One region of the Shewanella sp. S23-S33 genome, then DNA from elsewhere that is predicted to be linked to it. Evidence: predicted binding sites of a transcription regulator. Region 1 holds the regulator's gene; the other holds the start of a gene.
What was found. The regulator LexA, encoded in region 1, represses DNA repair genes until DNA is damaged. The targets are predictions, from matches to a motif close to TACTGTATNNNNATACAGTA.
Positions count from the first base shown of each region.

Region 2: recG (ATP-dependent DNA helicase RecG) is a predicted target of LexA. The motif match lies at 2,863-2,882, and genes of this name have one in related genera.

Region 1 is NZ_JBHFFD010000043.1:37,303-47,173, forward strand. It holds gene ACHA99_RS10935 (ribonuclease T) at 1-1,081, shown strand, start outside; gene ACHA99_RS10940 (VOC family protein) at 1,158-1,931, opposite strand; gene mtr (tryptophan permease) at 2,080-3,336, opposite strand; gene plsB (glycerol-3-phosphate 1-O-acyltransferase PlsB) at 3,336-5,759, opposite strand; gene lexA (transcriptional repressor LexA) at 5,920-6,540, shown strand; gene ACHA99_RS10960 (cell division inhibitor SulA) at 6,537-7,049, shown strand; gene coxB (cytochrome c oxidase subunit II) at 7,453-8,988, shown strand; gene ctaD (cytochrome c oxidase subunit I) at 8,998-9,871, shown strand, end outside.
Region 2 is NZ_JBHFFD010000076.1:65,434-75,304, forward strand. It holds gene ACHA99_RS21865 (hypothetical protein) at 209-913, shown strand; gene ACHA99_RS21870 (sensor histidine kinase) at 1,032-2,111, shown strand; gene ACHA99_RS21875 (DNA-binding response regulator) at 2,111-2,707, shown strand; gene recG (ATP-dependent DNA helicase RecG) at 2,899-4,974, shown strand; gene ACHA99_RS21885 (DUF3014 domain-containing protein) at 5,178-6,074, shown strand; gene ACHA99_RS21890 (beta-ketoacyl synthase chain length factor) at 6,412-7,149, shown strand; gene ACHA99_RS21895 (1-acyl-sn-glycerol-3-phosphate acyltransferase) at 7,142-8,017, shown strand; gene ACHA99_RS21900 (phosphopantetheine-binding protein) at 8,001-8,255, shown strand; gene ACHA99_RS21905 (acyl carrier protein) at 8,265-8,513, shown strand; gene ACHA99_RS21910 (hypothetical protein) at 8,513-9,061, shown strand; gene ACHA99_RS21915 (AMP-binding protein) at 9,058-9,871, shown strand, end outside.

The DNA.
Region 1 (9,871 bases):
ATTCGGTTTATGCTCTGCGCTCATCATTACAGCACCCGCCTTTGCCGCACCTGCAACTGGTGAATTCGTTGCCGACAAACGCTGTGAGCTATTTCAATCGAAAAATAAGCAGACGAATCCAGACCAATGGCAGAGCAACATTGGTGAGCGCTACCCTGTACTTGAAATCCTCGGCAATAGCGCTAAACCTGATTGGCTAAGAGTGCGCACCAATGCGGTGAAGTCTCCCATGCGTTGGATCAGCGGCGATTGTGGTCAATATCTATCTAATGTTGCTGGCAGCAATTTATCAACACCTGCAACGGCGGCGGAACCGGCGCAAACAACCACGGCATCGGACATCAAAGCAAAAAGCCGAGATAGCCTTAAAGAGCATGGTACCCCAGAGAAACGCCAAGGGAATCAATGTCAAATCGGTGGCGAATTCGATGCTAACGTGCTCGCATTAAGCTGGCAAAGCACCTTTTGTGAACTCTATGGCCGCCGTAAAGCCGAATGCCGCGCCCTCAGCCAAACGCCAGAATCGAGCCAATGGCAACACTTCAGCCTGCACGGACTGTGGCCGAATAAACAACAATGCGGCACGCGATATGGCTATTGCAGCACAGTCAAACTGCAACCGAATGATTTCTGTACTTATCCGGAGTTTGAACTGAATCCATCGGTGCGCAAAAATTTAGAAGAAGTCATGCCAAGCGCCCAATATGGCACCTGTTTAGAACGCCACGAATGGTGGAAACACGGCACTTGCCGTAACCAAGACCCTAACGAGTACTTTTTATTGGCAACCCAGCTGACCCAAGCGGTCAATGCCTCGGCATGGGTACAAAAATTTATCCATGACAACATAGGTAAGAGTGTCAGTAAAAGTGAGTTAAACCAAAGTTTTGATAGCAGCTTCGGTCAAGGCGCTCACACTAAAATGAGTCTTGAATGTGGCAAGGGATTACTGAGTGAAATCCGCATTAACTTGCCCGAAGTCATTAAAACCTCTGACTCTTTACCTAGCCTACTCGCCAAAGCCAATAAGGCCTCAAAAGGCTCCTGCCCTGAAACAATCATGATTGATAACGCTAATTAAACAAATAGTTAGGCAAATAAAAACGGCGATTTAGCGTCGCCGTTTTTAACCTTAATGACAGTCCTTAATATGGCTGTCACATCTGATTAAGCTTGATCACCGCAAAGGTAGCGCCTTGGGCGTCAGCAATGACAGAAAATCGTCCCACATCAGGGATATCACTAGGCGGAATGCACACTTGCGCGCCTAAGCTTTGGGCTTTCTCAGCAAACGCATCGCAATCCGCCACCACAAAATAGAGCAGCCAGTGGGGAGAAATATCGCCCCATTCAGGCATTATCGTCATCATACCGCCGATGGATTGACCATCAAGCTGCCATTCTGAGTATTCAATGTCAGGCATGTCACTTGGCATGTTGGTCCAAGGGAAGATTTTGCAGTAAAAGGCTTCTTCAGTACGCGGCTCTTTGCAAGCCAGCTCAACCCAGCAAAGGGTATTGAGTTCACCCTGACGGCGAGCACCTATGTGGTTCTTCGCTTGCCACAAAGCAAAGCGTGCGCCTTCAGGATCGCTGACCTGCGCCATCACGCCCGCATCACCCACAATATGCGGCCCCATGTGCACTTGGCCGCCCGCCGCTTGAATCGCTGCAATGCTGGCATCGATATCATCGACGGCAAAGTAGATACGCCAGTGGCTGGGGATATGTGCTTCCGACTCAGGGATTTGATACATGGCGCCTAAGTCATCTCCCGCTAAATTAAATAGCGAAAAGTGACCTTCAGGGATCGGCATTTCGACCGAGTTCCAACCAAATAACGCTTGGTAAAATGCTGTAGCCCCCTGCCAATCATGGCTTGCAAGTTCAACCCAACATGCATGTCCTTGTGCGTACTGAGTCATTTTCATTATCGGCTCCTTTGTTTTAACAATCATTCGAGTTAAGCCTGAGTTTGTATTTTTGTCCAGTATTCAGGTTAAAAAGATCTGTAAGACAAAACTCAACCGCTAAAGACAAAAAAGCCCTCACATGGAGGGCTTAAATCATCACAACAAATTAGGAATATTGCGGCAGTAAATTTGCCATCGCGAGCAGATGACATGCACCTGTGACTATGCCAAATAACACCACAAGAATAATCAGCGGTGTACCGCCTATCACTCTAAAACCTGTGCTATCGGGGAACAACTGCCGCGATTTATAGGCCATCAGCGCCGGGACGATTACCGCCCACACAGTTGCCGCTAATGCCGCAAAGCCAATCGCCACTAAGAAGCCGTCGGGAAACAGTAATCCTAAAATCGTTGGCGGCACAAAGGTCACTAACGCGGTTTTCATTCGGCCAGAGCGTGAATCATCAAAACCAAACAAATCAGCAAGATAATCGAACAGACCTAAGGTCACCCCTAAGAAAGATGAAGCCACGGCTAAGTTAGCAAACAGGGTCAACATACTGTTTAACCAGCTACTCGCCATCACCTCAGACAAAGCGCCCACCAACACACCCATATTGCCGCCTTGGGCAATAATGTCGATAAACTGGCTGCGGGGAATATTGCCCATAGTCGCCACTAACCAACAGACATAAATCACCAGCGCGATAAAGGTGCCGACGAAAATCGCCTTGATAATGGTGGAGGAATCTTTGCCGTAATACTTCACTAAGCTGGGGACGTTACCATGGTAACCAAAGCTAGCGAGACCAAAGGGCAGCGCCGCCCACAGATAAGGTGAAAAGCTGTTATTACCATCGGGTTCGAGCAACTTAGTCACATCAATTTCGATCAATAAATTGCCGATAGCGAGGAAGAAGGTAATGATCATACCGCCGAGCATAATCGTGGTAATCCGATCCACGGCTTTAGTACTGATCAACACTATGCTCGCCAATACTATGGCGAACACTAGCCCTGCCACACTTTGCGGTAACTCAATTCCCATGCCCTGCAAGCTGTGATTCACAATCGAACCACCGCCGCTGATATAGGCATAAGTCAAAATATACAACACAAAAGCGATAGAAACGCCGTTCACTATCCGCCAAAACTGCCCAAGAGTTTGCTTGCTTAAGGTATCGAAGCTAGCACCGGGTTCGAAATGTAAATTGGTTTCGAGCAACAATAAACCCGACATCAACATGCAAAACCAAATGCCCAATAACATCAAAATCGAATAGCCAAACCACATACCTGCACCGACCACCGGCAGAGAAAACATCCCAGCACCTACGGTCGTGCCAGCAATAATCATGGCACCACCGAGCAAGGACTTACCTGCGGGCTTATGCTTAGCCGCATTCATATGATTTGCCATTAAACTGTGTGCTCCGCGGTGACACTCGCCACTATCGTTTGTCTCACTGACGGACGTAATAAGCTATTGGCCTGATCTCGTATGCGATTGATATTGGACTTATCTTCACTATCCGCCAGATATCCCAATTCTTTAAGCTTCACGCTCAAAGTACCGTAGAGTTTTTTATCGTAGAACTCAGGCGCGGTAATACCATGTAAAGCCCCTAAACGCTGGGCGAGTAAATGGCTCTCAGACTCAAGTTCTGAGCGCTCCATTTTAGGTCTGTTCGCTAACAGATTGAAAATAATAGCGTAGCGTTGCAGAGTTTCACTCACTGAACTGGCTAACAACAATAATTGGCTTGAGTGCTCAGGCACGACAGTTAAGGTATCAGTCTCAACCACTAAATCTTGCCCAATCAGGAAATCCAGCACTTGCTCAACATAGGCTGGTAAGTCTTTAATTCCCATGAAGAGTTCGGCTTTTAGCAGTGGATAAAAATCGGCAACGATTGAAACCACTTGCTGGCGCAGGATCTGTTCATTATGGGTTAAACAACTCGCAATTAATGAAGGAACAATAAATAAGTGAATGATATTGTTACGATAGTAAGTCATAGACACAGCCTGACTCGCTTCAATAGACACTATTTCCCCTAAAGGATCGGCACTAACAACAAACTTGTTCAGCTCTAAACCTTGCTGCACTAAATGCTTACCATCACCTTCGGCAACAGATGTATAAGAAGTGTAAGGCACTTTTTTGAGTAGGGTCAGATACAAATCAAGCTGACGCTCCAGCAGACTACGTTCTAAGGCGTTTTGATCTGTCGCCAGTAAAACTAAGCTAGTCAAAGTCACAGAACTCGCGGCTGCGGCATCATTGATACGCGTCATCACCCGATTAGCCAGCACGTTTACCGCTGGCGTTAACCAACTTGGTTTCTGCTCGGGATCATCGGCCAACTCAGCACGCCAGTTTGGCGCACGCTCATTTAAGAAATTTTGCAGGGTAATAGGCTCGCCAAAATTCACATAACCTTGGCCAAAATTACCTAATTTGCGAATGGCACCGAACACCTGCCACACAGATTCTTTTTTCTTTTTCTTACCGCTTAACTCTTTATGGTAAGTCGCCACTTCCATCACATGGTCATAGCCTAAATACACAGGCACAAGTGTGACAGGACGTTCAATACCGCGCAGTACGCTGTTCATCGTCATGGCGATCATGCCAGTTTTCGGCGCCAACAGACGGCCAGTACGTGAACGGCCACCTTCGGAGAAGTATTCCACTGAATAACCTTTAGCAAACAGCTGATCTAAATACTCACGAAATACTGCGGTGTACAGCTTGTTACCATTAAAACTACGGCGGATGAAGAAGGCACCACCGCGACGGAACATAGGTCCCGCGGGCCAGAAATTGAGGTTAATGCCAGCAGCAATGTGCGGCGGAACCATGCCTTGATAATACAAAATATACGATAACAGTAGGTAATCCATGTGGCTACGATGGCAAGGCACATAAATAATTTCGTGGCCGTCGTGGTGCAGCTGGCGAACTTGCTCGGCACCTTTAATGTTGATCCCGCTGTAAAGCTTGTTCCACAGCCAAGTTAAGAAACGCTCAGCAATACGCACTAAACTATCTGAGTAATCGGCAGCGATTTCATCGAGATACTCAATAGCCGTCTCGCGCGCTTGGGTCTCAGAAATCTTTTTACTGGCGGCTTCTTCTTGAATCGCTTTGCGCAGCGACTCAGATTTGAGCAACGAATGAAACAGTGCTTGGCGGTTTGGCAGCACAGGCCCTGTCATTACCTTACGTTGACGACGGAAATGCACGCGCGCAACCCGTGCTAACTTATGGGCAATCCCCATGTCGGTGCCATGTTCGTCAGCCATGTAACGCAGGGATACGGCATTCGAAAACTGCACGAAGTTATGTCGACCTAAGAACAGAATCATCAAGCACTTGCGTAGCCAAGTCGGGTTTTCCCGCTCAAATACGGCCGCCTTCATAGTGTCGTCTTCTTTCCCTGGCGTTCGACCCCAATACAAGCTCACGGGCACAAGTTGAATATCCAATTCAGGACGTTCCTTATGCACGGCTAACAAACGCATAAAGCATTCGAGGAAAGGCTCATTACCAGCACGTTCGCCAAACAGTGGCTTACGTCCTTGAAGACAGACAACCCGAGGCGCAATCACACCATTAGCCACTAGAGGCTCATAAGGGCTTGGTAAGCCTAACTTAGCCGTTATTTCGCTCAAAGCAGCGATGTCACTGAGGGATTCTGTTTTCATCACATAAACAAGGGGTCTGGAAGCATCCAGATTCAGATCGGCAAAGGGATCCTGAGGCACCACAATAGTGTGCACTAAGTGTTTTTGGATCCAACGTAATGATTTCAACCAAAGAGAGTCGTGTTTAGGCATTATTCTTATGCAATTAAGTGCGTTTACTAGCCCGATAGAATACCAGACTATGGGCAATATTCGCTAATTCTCTCCAACATAGCTAAAAAGTGGTTAATACTTGCGCTGCAAATAATACTGTATATACTAACAGTAACTGTATAGAAAAACAGGAAACACCATGAGACCTTTGACGCCACGCCAAGCTGAAATTTTAGAGCTAATTAAACGAAATATTGCCGATACTGGCATGCCACCCACTCGGGCAGAAATCGCAACCCGTTTAGGTTTTAAGAGCGCCAATGCGGCTGAAGAACACCTTAAAGCGTTGGCGAAAAAGGGCTGCATTGAGATCATGCCTGGCACATCTCGGGGCATTCGTCTGCCTGCGGAAATCGAAGATTTGACTGAAACAGGTTTACCGCTCATCGGCCAAGTGGCCGCAGGTGAACCTATCCTCGCCCAAGAACATGTTGAACAGTACTACCAAGTCGACCCAAGCATGTTCCATCCCGCCGCCGATTTTTTACTGCGAGTAAAAGGCGACAGCATGAAAAATATCGGCATTCTCGAAGGTGATTTACTGGCAGTTCATAAAGTAGAACAAGCTAGAAATGGTCAAGTGGTTGTCGCTAGAGTCGATGACGATGTCACTGTTAAACGTTTCGAAAAAAAAGGTAATGTGGTCTATCTACATGCCGAAAATGAAGATTACTCCCCGATTAAAGTGGATTTAGGCTTCCAAAGTTTAACAATTGAAGGACTCGCCGTCGGTGTGATCCGTAATGGAGATTGGCTATGAATAAACTACTTGGCAATGCCCCCCGCCATCCGGGCTTGTGGCTCGATGAAGTCCGTGATGCCGACTATGACTGGCACCATGCGCCTATCGCCTGCATGCCAACTAAGACTCAAGGTCGCCAAGAATTAATTCATCTGAGTGCACAACTCGCTCAGTTAAGCCAACAGGGCCGTTGGTTAGTGCTCATCAACCCACCAAGTATTGGCTACAAGCAAACGCTCGCTAACGCGGGTGTGCGTATGGATAGAGTTTTGCTGGTACATGCTAAAGATGAAGTCGAAACCCTGTGGGCGATGGAAAAAGCCCTGACAAGTGGTACGTCCAGTGCAGTCATTACTTGGACTCAATCATTAGATGCGCGGGATAATCGACGCCTACAAATCGTGGCTAAAAGTGCCAGAGCTATGGGCATAGTGCTTGAAGACGTAAACAGTCACTTACATGCAGACGTACGTATTGAGCAAGGCAATCTCTTCGGCCAGCAATCTTTTTTTAGCGCTGTACACTAAATATTCATTTAATTTTTTACCTTGAAAGCCGCCTCACCTATGAATGTGAGGCTTTTTTTTGGCAATTTTTCAGATAATTAGATAAATAAGTGATCTTGATCAATATTTAAACAGCAAGTATGGTTGATTAAGTCGGTGATGATATATCACCCACCGTGGTCAATGAATCGAGTATTTATCGAACTCGAAGCGCCACTAAAAATAGAGAACAGATTTATTTCAGCAGTATGTGCCAGCGTGGCTAATTACCAGCAGTAACAATACTTGATTAAAAGTAACAGCCGCCAACGCACGTTGAAGTCAAAAAAGCTTTTTTGGGAACTGAAGAGTTTGCATAGAGTTGAGACTTACTGTGTTGCTCTTCTTTGTAGTTGCTATTCGCAATTGGCAGAGGAGAAGTCTTGTGAAGCAATTGTTGTATTGTTTACTCGTGGTGCTTTTCGCACCACCGTTGACCGCCGCAGACATGCGGTTCAACATGACCCCTGGCGTGACCGAGATCAGTGGCAAGGTTTATCACTTGCACATGACCATCTTGTATATCTGCTGCGCAATAGGCCTAGTGGTCTTTGGCGTCATGATTTACGCCATGATCAACCACAGAAAATCCAAAGGCGCTGTCGCGTCCCACTTTCACGAAAGCACTAAAGTTGAAATCGCTTGGACGATTCTGCCATTTATCATTTTGATCTTAATGGCGATTCCAGCGACAAAAACTTTAATCGCAATGGAAGATCCCAGCAACGCCGATCTCACCGTAAAAGTCACGGGTTCACAATGGAAATGGCATTACAGCTATTTCGATCAAGATATTGATTTTTATAGCATACTGACAACACCCAGAGCACAAATCGAAGGCACCGAAACCAAGGGTGAAAACTATCTATTGGAAGTCGATAAACCGCTCGTTCTACCAATAAACCGCAAAATCCGCTTTCTGATGACTTCAGAGGATGTCATCCATTCTTGGTGGGTACCCGCCTTTGCAATTAAGAAAGATGCCAACCCTGGATTTATCAATGAAGCTTGGACTCGCATCGACAAACCCGGCATTTACCGTGGTCAATGCGCCGAGCTCTGCGGTAAAGACCATGGTTTTATGCCTATCGTAGTACAAGCGTTACCCGAAGCCGAGTTTGAGGCTTGGGTCACAGAGCAGAAACAAGCCGCAGGTGCTGCGGCTGAAGCCGCTCAAGCCGCTTTATCACAAACCCTAAGTAAAGAAGAGTTGATGACTCTAGGCGAACAAGTTTACCTCGGGCACTGCGCAGCCTGCCACCAGCCCAATGGCGAAGGGTTGCAAGGCGTATTTCCGCACCTTAAAGGTAGCCCGATTGCAACAGGACCACTCAGCGGTCACCTTGAAATTGTGCTCAACGGTAAAACGGGTACAGCCATGCAAGCGTTTAGTAAGCAATTGACTGCACAAGAAATCGCGGCAGTGACTACCTACGAGCGTAATGCTTGGGGCAATAATACTGGCGATGCAGTGCAAGCCAAAGACGTAAACGAGTACATGAACGGCAGTTCTGCACAAACATCCGCCGCGGTACCAAGCAGTACAACCCCAACACCCGCACCTGCAACAGACGTCTCAGCTGCAGTCGATCCCGCAAGCCTCCCCACACTCAGCCATGACGCCCTCATGGCCGAAGGTGAAACTGTCTACGCGACCTTCTGTGCTGCCTGCCATCAAGTGACAGGTGCAGGAATACCACCCGCCTTCCCCGCGCTAGTGGGTAGTGCTATCGCCATTGGACCAGTCGCCAATCACATCGATATTGTGATGCACGGCAAAACGGGCACGGCTATGCAGGCATTTGGCAAACAGCTTAGCCCACAGCAACTTGCAGCAGTCATTACCTATGAACGCAATGCTTGGGGTAACAATACCGGCGATACAGTGCAACCTGCTGATATCGCAAGTCATGGACAGTAGGGGATAATGATGAGCACTACGACTCAAGATCAAACCGCAGCCCATGATGACCATCATCATGGTGCGCCAAAGGGCATCATGCGCTGGCTGCTAACCACCAACCATAAAGACATAGGTACTTTGTATTTATGGTTCAGCTTCATTATGTTCTTAACCGGTGGCGCTATGGCCATGGTGATCCGCGCTGAACTCTTTCAACCTGGATTACAATTGGTCGAGCCCAACTTTTTCAACCAAATGACAACTGTTCATGGGTTGATCATGGTATTCGGCGCGGTAATGCCGGCCTTTACAGGGCTCGCTAACTGGCTGATCCCTATGATGATAGGAGCGCCCGATATGGCGCTGCCACGGATGAATAACTGGAGTTTTTGGATACTCCCCTTCGCCTTCACTATTCTTCTCAGTTCGCTATTTATGGAAGGTGGCGGACCTAACTTTGGTTGGACCTTCTACGCACCACTATCAACAACTTATAGTCCAGATAGCACGGCGCTCTTTGTATTTTCTATTCACATCATGGGGATTAGTTCGATCATGGGCGCGATCAACGTGATTGTGACCATAGTGAATTTACGCGCGCCAGGCATGACATGGATGAAGTTACCATTGTTTGTCTGGACTTGGCTTATCACGGCATTCCTCCTGATCGCGGTTATGCCCGTACTCGCGGGCGCAGTGACTATGGTGCTGACCGATAAGTTTTTCGGCACGAGTTTCTTCGATGCGGCTGGCGGCGGCGATCCTGTGATGTTCCAGCATATTTTCTGGTTCTTCGGCCACCCTGAAGTCTACATCATGATCTTGCCGTCCTTTGGCATCATCTCTGCCATAGTCCCCGCCTTCAGTCGTAAACCCTTATTTGGCTATGCATCCATGGTTT
Region 2 (9,871 bases), on a different contig from region 1:
CTCCGGTGTTTTGCTCTCTAGGTATTGTCCACTTTATTAATCACGCACTTTCTTTAAAGCACACCTCATAAAAAATATAAGCACACAACTCAACTGATGACATTTGTCATGCCAAAGCCATGACCTTTGTGTCTGCACTTCTTCTATCGAATTTCTGATAATGAGCCCGTACCCAAACATTGGGAAACTCACTCAATAAGGAAATACCATGAAAACATTACTCCTCGCCTCCAGCTTTTTGCTTATCAGTACTCACTCGTTTGCAGTAACGCCATCAAACACTAACATCACCAATGTAGACGCGGCCTCGAATGCGATGAATCTAACGCAATTACAACAACTGAGCGGTAGCACTCAAGATTATGATAAAGCCTATGCGAACTATCGCTTAGCCATCAGTGCCAATGTAATGGGGCAGAAAACACTCGCTAGCAGCGCACTGACTACAGCGCAAACCACATTAGAAGCACTCGAAACCAGCCAAGCGAATGCAGAATCCCTTGCCCTGTTATCGTCGGTTTATGGCATGCAAATCGCCTTAGACAATAGTAAAGGTGCAACGCTCGGCATGAAATCCGCCAAGGCGATTGCCAGTGCCGAACAATTAGACCCACAAAATCCACGGGTAGCGCTTGTTAAAGCCATCGCCGCCTATAACACGCCAGCCATATTTGGCGGCAGCATGCAAAATGCTAAGACCTTAGCCACTACAGCCATAGAAAGATTCGCCCAGCCTTGCGACAACATTTGCTGGGGTGAAGCCGAAGCCTACACGTGGCGCGGGCTCGCTAAACAGGAGTTAGGCGATAGCCAAGGCGCGATTGAAGATTGGCAACAAGCGATAAAAGTACAAGCAGATTATGGTTGGGCAAAATTTTTGCTTCAACAAAATCAGCAATTAAGTGCAAAATAGACAAAGTTGTTAACGGGGATCTATGGCGCTGACGATAGCGCCAATCCCTAAAAAGAATAAATTAAAACAGATGCCATCGGTGGGCATTCAACAACCAACTCAGTGACACAGAGGCATCATGATAAGCACTCCCCTTCAGCTCGAACGAAAACTTGCTTGGGTGTATTTGATAAACTTAGTGTTTTATCTGATCCCACTTGCCATAAATCCCTATCCAAGCTGGAAAATCGCCCTCAGTTTTGCCGTGTTAATTCCTTTTATTGCCAGTTATTTTTGGACCTATAAGTGCAATAGCCGTAGCGCCTATCTGCCCATTCTCATTATGGTGGCCATAGCAATAGCGATCACACCAATCAACCCAGGCTCTATCTCGCTATTTACCTTTGCCGCCTTCTTCATTGGCTTTTTTTATCCTCTCCGGACCTGTCTGTTGGCTATTGCAGCCCTCATCGGCCTGTTGTTTGCCCTCAATGAGATTTACCACTTTAACAGTTACTACTTTCCACTTTACGGCTCGGGATTAGTGCTCGGCGTGGGCATGTTTGGTGTCGCCGAACGCAGACGTTATCGGCATAAATTGAAAGAACAGCAAAGTGCCCAAGAAATTGCCACCTTGGCCACTATGCTTGAGCGTGAACGTATCGCGCGGGATCTACACGACATTATGGGGCATAGCCTATCTTCCATCGCCCTTAAGGCTGAGCTAGCCGAAAAACTTATCGCAAAACAAGAATATGAACTCGCATCAACCCAACTGATTGAGCTAGGACAAATTGCGAGGGAAAGTTTAAGCCAGATCCGCCACACAGTGTCAGACTACAAACACAAGGGCCTAGAGAGTTGCGTGACGCAGCTTTGTAAATCCTTAAGGGATAAAGGCTTAAGTGTCGAGCTCAGTGGTGAGCTACCCAAGCTAGGTGCAAGCACAGAAAGCCAACTGAGTTTGATCCTCACCGAACTCATTAATAATATTCTTCGCCATAGCGGTGCAAGTGAATGCTCTATCCACTTTTCTAAGCAATCAGACCGCCTGCTGCTCGAAGTCAAAGACAATGCCGCGGCCAAACCTTTTATAGAGGGTAATGGCCTCACTGGTATACGCGAGCGCCTCGACAGTTTAGGCGGCAGCTTGAGCTATAATCTCGAACAGGGATATACATTTACAGTCAGTTTGCCTTTGCAGGGAGCAACACATTAATGAAGATTTTATTGGCGGAAGATCAAGCTATGGTGCGAGGAGCACTCGCCGCACTCCTCACGCTTGCTGGGGGTTTTAGTATCACCCAAGCGAGTGACGGCGACGAAGCTCTAAGCTTACTCAAACAGCAAAGCTTTGATCTCTTGCTAACGGATATCGAGATGCCCGGCCGCACAGGCTTAGAGCTGGCCACATGGTTAAAGGAGCAACATAGCCAAACCAAGATAGTGGTCATTACCACCTTCGGCCGTGCGGGCTATATTAAACGTGCCATCGAAGCGGGTGTGGGCGGCTTTCTGCTTAAAGATGCGCCCTCGGAAACCTTAGTCAACGCGATTCAACAAGTGATGGCGGGAAAACGAGTGATCGATCCTGAACTTGCCATGATGGCGATTGGCGATGTCGACCCGCTCAACGACAAAGAACGCCGCGCTCTTCGCCTCGCTAGCGAAGGCAAATCCACCTCCGACATCGCCGAAACTCTTTTTATCGCCGAAGGGACTGTTCGCAACTACCTCTCAGAAGCCATAGCCAAGCTCAATGCCAGTAATCGAATCGATGCAGCCCGCATTGCCAAGCAAAAAGGCTGGTTGTAATAACACTCACAGTTAACCACGCTTTCAGCCTAACGATATCTTACCAACAATTTTGTGGTCTTAAGGCCACAGAAGGATATTAGCTATGCTTCCAAACAAAATTTGATAACACCCTAATTCCCCTTGAGATTGCCTTACGCTTATTCTCTGTTAATATATGTATAAATTCACAGTGATTGAGTGCTAACGACTTGCAGCAATTGGATCTTGTTCCGATCACCGACCTCAAAGGCGTCGCCAAAAAGGTCGCTGAGAAACTCGCAAAGCTCGGCATCACAACAGTACAAGATCTGCTGTTTCACTTACCCCTGCGCTACGAAGATAGAACTCAAATCTATCCCATTGCCGCCCTCAGCCTAGGCGGTTATGGCACTATAGAAGCTGAAATCCAATCGACACAAATCATCCAAGGCCGCAAGCGCATGCTGGTCTGCAATGTGCGCGACGATACGGGCAGCTTAAGCCTGCGCTTCTTTAACTTTTCTGTCGCCCAGCGTAATGCCATGCAAAATGGTTTAATGATCCGCGCCTACGGTGAAGTGCGCCGTGGTGGTCACCAAGCCGAGATAGTGCATCCAGAATACAAAGTCGTCTATCCCGGTGAAGATGTTCACCTGAGCGATACCCTAACGCCGATTTATCCCACAACTGAGGGCTTAAAACAGGCGAGTTGGCTAAAGCTGACCGAGCAAGCTTTGGCATTACTGGAAGATGGCGGTTTAACTGAGCTGCTACCACCTCAGTTGCAACCGAATAACATCAGCCTTAAACAAGCGCTGCAGACGCTACATCGACCTCCTGCGGGGATCTCTCAGTTCGATTTAGAGTTAGGCCAACACCCAGCCCAGCAGCGACTGGTGCAGGAAGAGTTGCTCGCCCATAATCTCAGCATGCTACGCCTAAGGCAGCGCAGTAATTTAGATGCAGCAGTGACCATGCAGGCCACGGGGCAGTTGCTCAATCCCTTCCTTGCCGCTTTGCCCTTTAAGCCCACAGGCGCCCAGCAAAGAGTGGTGGCCGATATAGGCAAAGATTTAGAAAAGCCGCACCCTATGATGCGCTTAGTGCAAGGGGATGTGGGCTCGGGTAAAACCTTAGTCGCGGCGATGGCTGCGCTGCAAGCGATTGAAAACGGTTATCAAGTCGCCATGATGGCGCCGACCGAGCTATTGGCCGAACAGCATGCAACTAACTTTGCCGCTTGGTTTGAACCACTCGGGCTTAAAGTCGGTTGGCTAGCGGGTAAACTCAAAGGCAAGGCCAGAACCCAATCCCTTGCGGATATTGAATCCGGCGCAGCCCAAATGGTGATTGGCACCCATGCCATCTTCCAGCAGCATGTGGTCTTTAATAAACTCGCGTTAATTATCATAGATGAGCAGCACAGATTCGGCGTACACCAACGCTTAGGTCTGCGGGAAAAGGGCGTGAGCCAAGGTTTCCATCCGCATCAATTGATCATGACGGCAACGCCGATCCCGCGCACGCTAGCGATGACAGCCTATGCGGATCTCGACACGTCCATTATCGATGAATTGCCGCCGGGACGAACTCCAGTAACCACAGTGGCGATTGCCGATTCACGCCGCAACGAAGTGCTTGAACGGGTGCGTAACGCCGTCATCACAGATAAACGTCAGGCCTATTGGGTGTGTACTCTGATTGAAGAATCCGAAGTGCTCGAATGCCAAGCCGCCGAAGACACGGCCGAAGAACTGCGCCTCGCCCTGCCCGAGCTCAATATTGGCCTAGTGCATGGCAGATTAAAGAGCGCCGAGAAACAGCAAATCATGGCCGACTTTAAGGCAGGCATTATTCATCTACTGGTAGCGACAACCGTGATTGAAGTGGGCGTCGACGTGCCTAATGCCAGCCTGATGATCATTGAAAACCCTGAACGTTTAGGTCTAGCACAACTACATCAACTGCGCGGACGAGTCGGTCGAGGCGCCATCGCAAGCCATTGTGTGTTACTCTACAAGGCGCCGTTGAGCCATACCGCCACCCAAAGACTGAGCGTACTCAGACAAAGCAATGATGGTTTCATCATAGCGCAGAAAGATTTAGAAATTCGTGGCCCGGGTGAAGTGCTTGGCACTAAGCAAACAGGACTGGCTGAGCTCAAAATTGCCGATCTGGTGCGCGATCAAGCTTTGATCCCACACATTCAGAAATTAGCGAGCCATGTAATGGCGCAAGCTCCCGAAAAAGTCGATGCAATTATTTTACGTTGGCTCGGGCACAGACAGCACTATGTGCAGGCTTAGGCCGCAAATATTAAAGGGTAAAGAACGAGGCGTAACATCAGCCTTTACTCGAAATAAATTGTTTATGTTCAGCTAAGCGCTATAGACAAGCGCATGGAAACTTGCAAAATGAACCTGCGGCCTTCAAATAGCCCGCTCTTGCACTTTAATGTTAGCTGCATGTATTCACCAAGTTACCTTGACACTCAAGCGAAGGATGTAAAATGCAAGTTAATCAAGATGATAGAATAACACCTCAAGAGACGTCTTCTAGCAGCAATCGCTTTGCGCTTTTTGCGATAGTGCTCGTCGTGCTACTTTCTGCCGGAGGATATTATTACTACAGCGGTGATTCTGACTCATCTAAACTCATCCCTAACGCCCCTATTGTATTGCCTGAAACACCGCCATCTGAACCTATGACGCTCGAAAGTGCGCCAGAGCCAGAAACCACAGAGACGACGCCTGCCGTTACAGAAATGAACACCAATAGCACTGAAACCACTGCAGTGGCAGAGCCTGAAGTTGTCGTAGAACCTGTGCCTGTGCTGGCAGAAAGTGATGCATTTGTGCAACAAAAAGCCCTCGCCATGATTAATAACAATGTGTTGAGTTCTTCGTTAGTGCAGCAAGATCTCGTCCGCCAATTTGTGGTATTCGTGGATAACCTAGCTCAGGGTGAATTAACCCGTAAAGTTAGCCCACTTAAAGGACCAGAGAAGCTGTTCTCAGTCTCAGAAATCACCAACAAAGTGTATTTAAATCCTGAGGGGTTCCACAGATACGACGCCTATGTTGACTCGATTGCCAAAATGGACGAACAGAGCTTAATCACAACTTACAAGCAACTGACGCCGCTCCTAGAGGAAGCCTTTACCGAACTCGGCTACAGCAACGCCAAATTTAACGACAGAATGCTGCAAGCGATTAAAATGTTACTCGCAGCACCTATTATTGAAGATCCGATTGAGCTGAATTCAATTAGCGTTAACTATCAATTCGTTGACCCTAACTTAGAGGCACTACCCAGTGCACAAAAACTGTTGATCCGTATGGGTCCAGAAAATACTCGCAAGTTGAAAGTAGCGCTGCGTAAAATCGAGAATCAATTGTCGCAATAGGTTATCAAGCTCATGCCAAAAGGCGCTCAGTGCGCCTTTTTTCATTTTAACCTGTAAGTTAAAGCGTCTGCGAAATCAGATAGCCACTGCGATATTTGTTACTCAATGTCGAATAAGCGCTGCAAATCACAGCACTTGATCCCATTCCGTTAACCCGCACAATGCAAATGGCTTCATAAAAAGAAAGGGTATAGTGTAGAATGACCACGCTGTAGAGGGCATTTCGAGCGTCATTCTTCTAACGCGTATACTCCTCACTATGGTATGGCAATCCATTAATGTTCTAACTTAGTTAGGGATAACTAAGACAGCTTAAATTTAGTGTCGAGGCAAAGTAGTGCAACTAACATTCAGCATTCTCTCTTGGGGCGCTTGGGCCCCCCAATATCAGCACCATCAAAGTTGGCAAACTTGGTGCGAGAGTTCGGCTGAGCTCAATCTCGATACGCCACCACAGTCGGATACCACCGCTCCCGCACTCAAACAAATTCCCGCCATGCAGCGCCGCCGTTTTAGTCGCTTGACTAAGATGATGTTAGAGGTGAGTTTTCAGTGCGAAATGCCTGCAAATTGTCGCTCTATTTTTGCCTCGCGCCATGGAGAGTTGCAGCGCACCATTGGCCTGCTCGAAGACATTATCGCCAAACAGCCCTTATCGCCCTTAGGTTTTAGTCAGTCGGTGCACAACACCGCCAGCGGTATTTTTGGCATAGTGGCGGCCAATACCGCGCCTTCAACCTCAGTTGCGGCGGGCACAGAAACCCTGTCCCAAGCTATGGTCGAAGCCTTCGCCCAATTACATCAATCGCCAGAACCATTGTTATTGGTGTTCGGTGATGATCCAGTGCCTCCTGTGTACGATGAGTTTACCCAAGAATTTGAATTACCTTTGGCCCTAGGCCTACAGCTCGCGCCCTTCGATACACCCGCTTCGGCCAAGCTCACGGTGAGCCGCATTTCTAAAGCAACAGCTTTAAATCCGCTGACCTATGGTGCATTTATCCACGCCCTAGCGACGGCGCAAAATATTTCAGGCTGCTTATCCCAATGGCATTGGAGACTTGAGCATGTTTGATGCAGCCCACAGCCATGACGCCGCCAAGGATCATCAAGATTCAATACTCAATGCCGCTTATACCTTGCCGGAAACTCGCCGCGAAGGGCTGAATTATGTGCCACGTTGGCTAGGTGGCGTGAGTTGTTATATCGCCTTTGGCTTAGGCGGCTTATTAAGCTCCTTGACCATTCTGCCGCTGCTGCGTTTTTGGCCAGGCACACCAGAGGCGCGGATTATTCGGGTACAAAAGGCCGTGCATTTAATGTTCAAAGGCTTTGTCGCCATGCTCACTTGGGCAGGTGTGATTAAGGTCAGCAGCCACGATGCCCAAAAATTACATGATGCCAAAGGCGTTATCGTCATTGCCAACCACCCCAGTTTAGTCGATGTGGTGGTATTGATAAGTCTCATGCCCAATGCGGGCTGCATAGTCAAACAAGCTTTGTGGCGTAATCCATTTTTGCGTGGTGTGGTGTCCTGCGCGGGTTATATTCCCAATCGCGGCGCCGAACTCATGCTAGAGGATTGCCGCGAAGTGCTAGCAAGAGGCACCAATTTAATTATCTTCCCCGAGGGCACGCGTACGGTGGTCGGTGCGACCATTAACCACTTTGCCCGCGGCGCTGCCAATATAGCCTTAAGGGCCGAAGCGGATATTTTACCTGTGGTGCTACGTACCAATGTGCGTGGTTTGACAAAGGAGCAACCTTGGTATGAAATCCCAAGGCAAACCATGGGAATGGCCGTTGAAATCGGCACAATCGTTTCTTACCAGAAGTACCAAGCAGCTTTAGGTGAGCATGCAAAAATGGCCCGGCAGCTGACGCGGGATCTTGAACATTACTATAAACAACAACTCGAAAATAATTATGAACTTAAACAATGAAATAAAGCAGTTAATCATCGACTGTCTCGATCTAGAAGACGTCAGCATTGATGATATTGAAACCGATGCGCCGCTATTTGGCGAAGGTTTAGGCTTAGATTCTATCGACGCCCTCGAGCTCGGCTTAGCCATCAAGAAAAAATTTGATGTCAAAATCGAAGCCAATTCGGATGCCACTAAGGCCCATTTCCACAGTGTTGCCAGCTTAGCTCGCTTTATCGAATCACAGCGTCCATAGGAGAGGAATATGCAAAATCGTGAACAAATCCTCGCTATGCTGACCACTATTTTAGTGGACGAATTCGAAATTGATGCCGAGGCGATTACGCCTGAGGCCAACCTGTATGAAGAACTCGATCTCGACAGCATTGATGCAGTCGACTTAGTGATAAAACTGCAGCAACTGACAGGTAAAAAGATCCAACCCGATGAATTTAAATCAGTTCGCACAATCAACGATGTGATTAATGCTATCGAAGGTTTAGTTAAAACCTAATGCAAGCCTTGCTACAGGTCTTAACCGCCCTAACTTTGCTGGCCTACCCCGTTGCCGTGTATTTAGGGCTCAGTTACTTGCCTGCTGGCACCATAGCGCTCGTGCTGTGTTTATTGCTGATAGTGCGGCTAATGCTACAAAAGCAAAAGGTTAAGACATTAGTTTTACCACTATTGGTGGGGATTGTGCTCACGGCAGGCAGTTATCTTACCAAGCGCAGTGACTGGCTGCTGTATTACCCAGTAGTGATAAATCTCACTATGCTGGCGCTGTTCAGTTATTCACTGCACACTGGCCCTAGCATGATCGAGCGTTTAGCCCGTTTGAAAGAACCCGATTTACCGGATGAAGCCACTGGGTATCTTAAAAAAGTCACGTTACTTTGGTGCGGCTTATTTATCTTCAATGGCACTATGGCGGCTTACACCGCTGGCTTTACTAGCTTAGCAACCTGGACCTTGTATAACGGTTTGATTGCATACGTACTCATGGGACTGCTCCTCGGTGGGGAATGGTTATATCGCAGCTTTTGGTTGAAGAAAACATGACACAGCTACTCAAAAACTGGTTAACCCAAGGGCCCTTTGCCCAACAACTGATCAGCTTTAATCACCACGACATAGTCACGGGTGCATTATTTACCAATCAGGTGGCGTATTTTTACGAGCAACTGCTGGCCGCGCCAGAGAAAAAATGGCTGCTCGCGAGTGATACCAGCGATCTGTTTGCTGTGGGTTTATGTGCGGCGCTGTTAGCCGGCAAGGAAATTATCTTACCAGCCAACACCCAAACGGGCACGCTGAGCGAGTTAACCCACCAGTTTGAAGGCATATTGTCGGACAAGCCATTGTGTGAAAGTCAGGCCTTTATTCTACTGAGAAAAGAGCTAAGCCTGCCGAGTAAACCTTGGCCGGCGAGCGAGGCTATCGGCGAACTTGTGCTATTTACCTCCGGCAGCAGTGGCGAACCTAAGGCGATCCGTAAAACACTTCAGCAATTAGACGTTGAAGTCTCAGTGCTCGAACATACCTTTGCCGAACATTTACCCCATTGCAGTGTGGTTTCAACGGTTTCCCACCAGCATATCTATGGCCTGTTATTCAAGATTTTGTGGCCACTCGCCGCCAGTCGGCCGTTTTTAAGCGAACAGATTGAATACCCAGAAACCTTAAGCTATTACACTGCCTTACTGCCAAACCTGTGTTTGATCAGTAGCCCTGCCCAGTTATCGCGTTTACCTAAGGCCTTAGAGCACGAGCGGCAGCTGCGCTCACCTAGCTTAGTGTTTAGCTCTGGCGGGCCCTTAAGTTTTGCGGCGGCTCAAGGGATCAGCCAATGCTATGGTCACTTGCCCATCG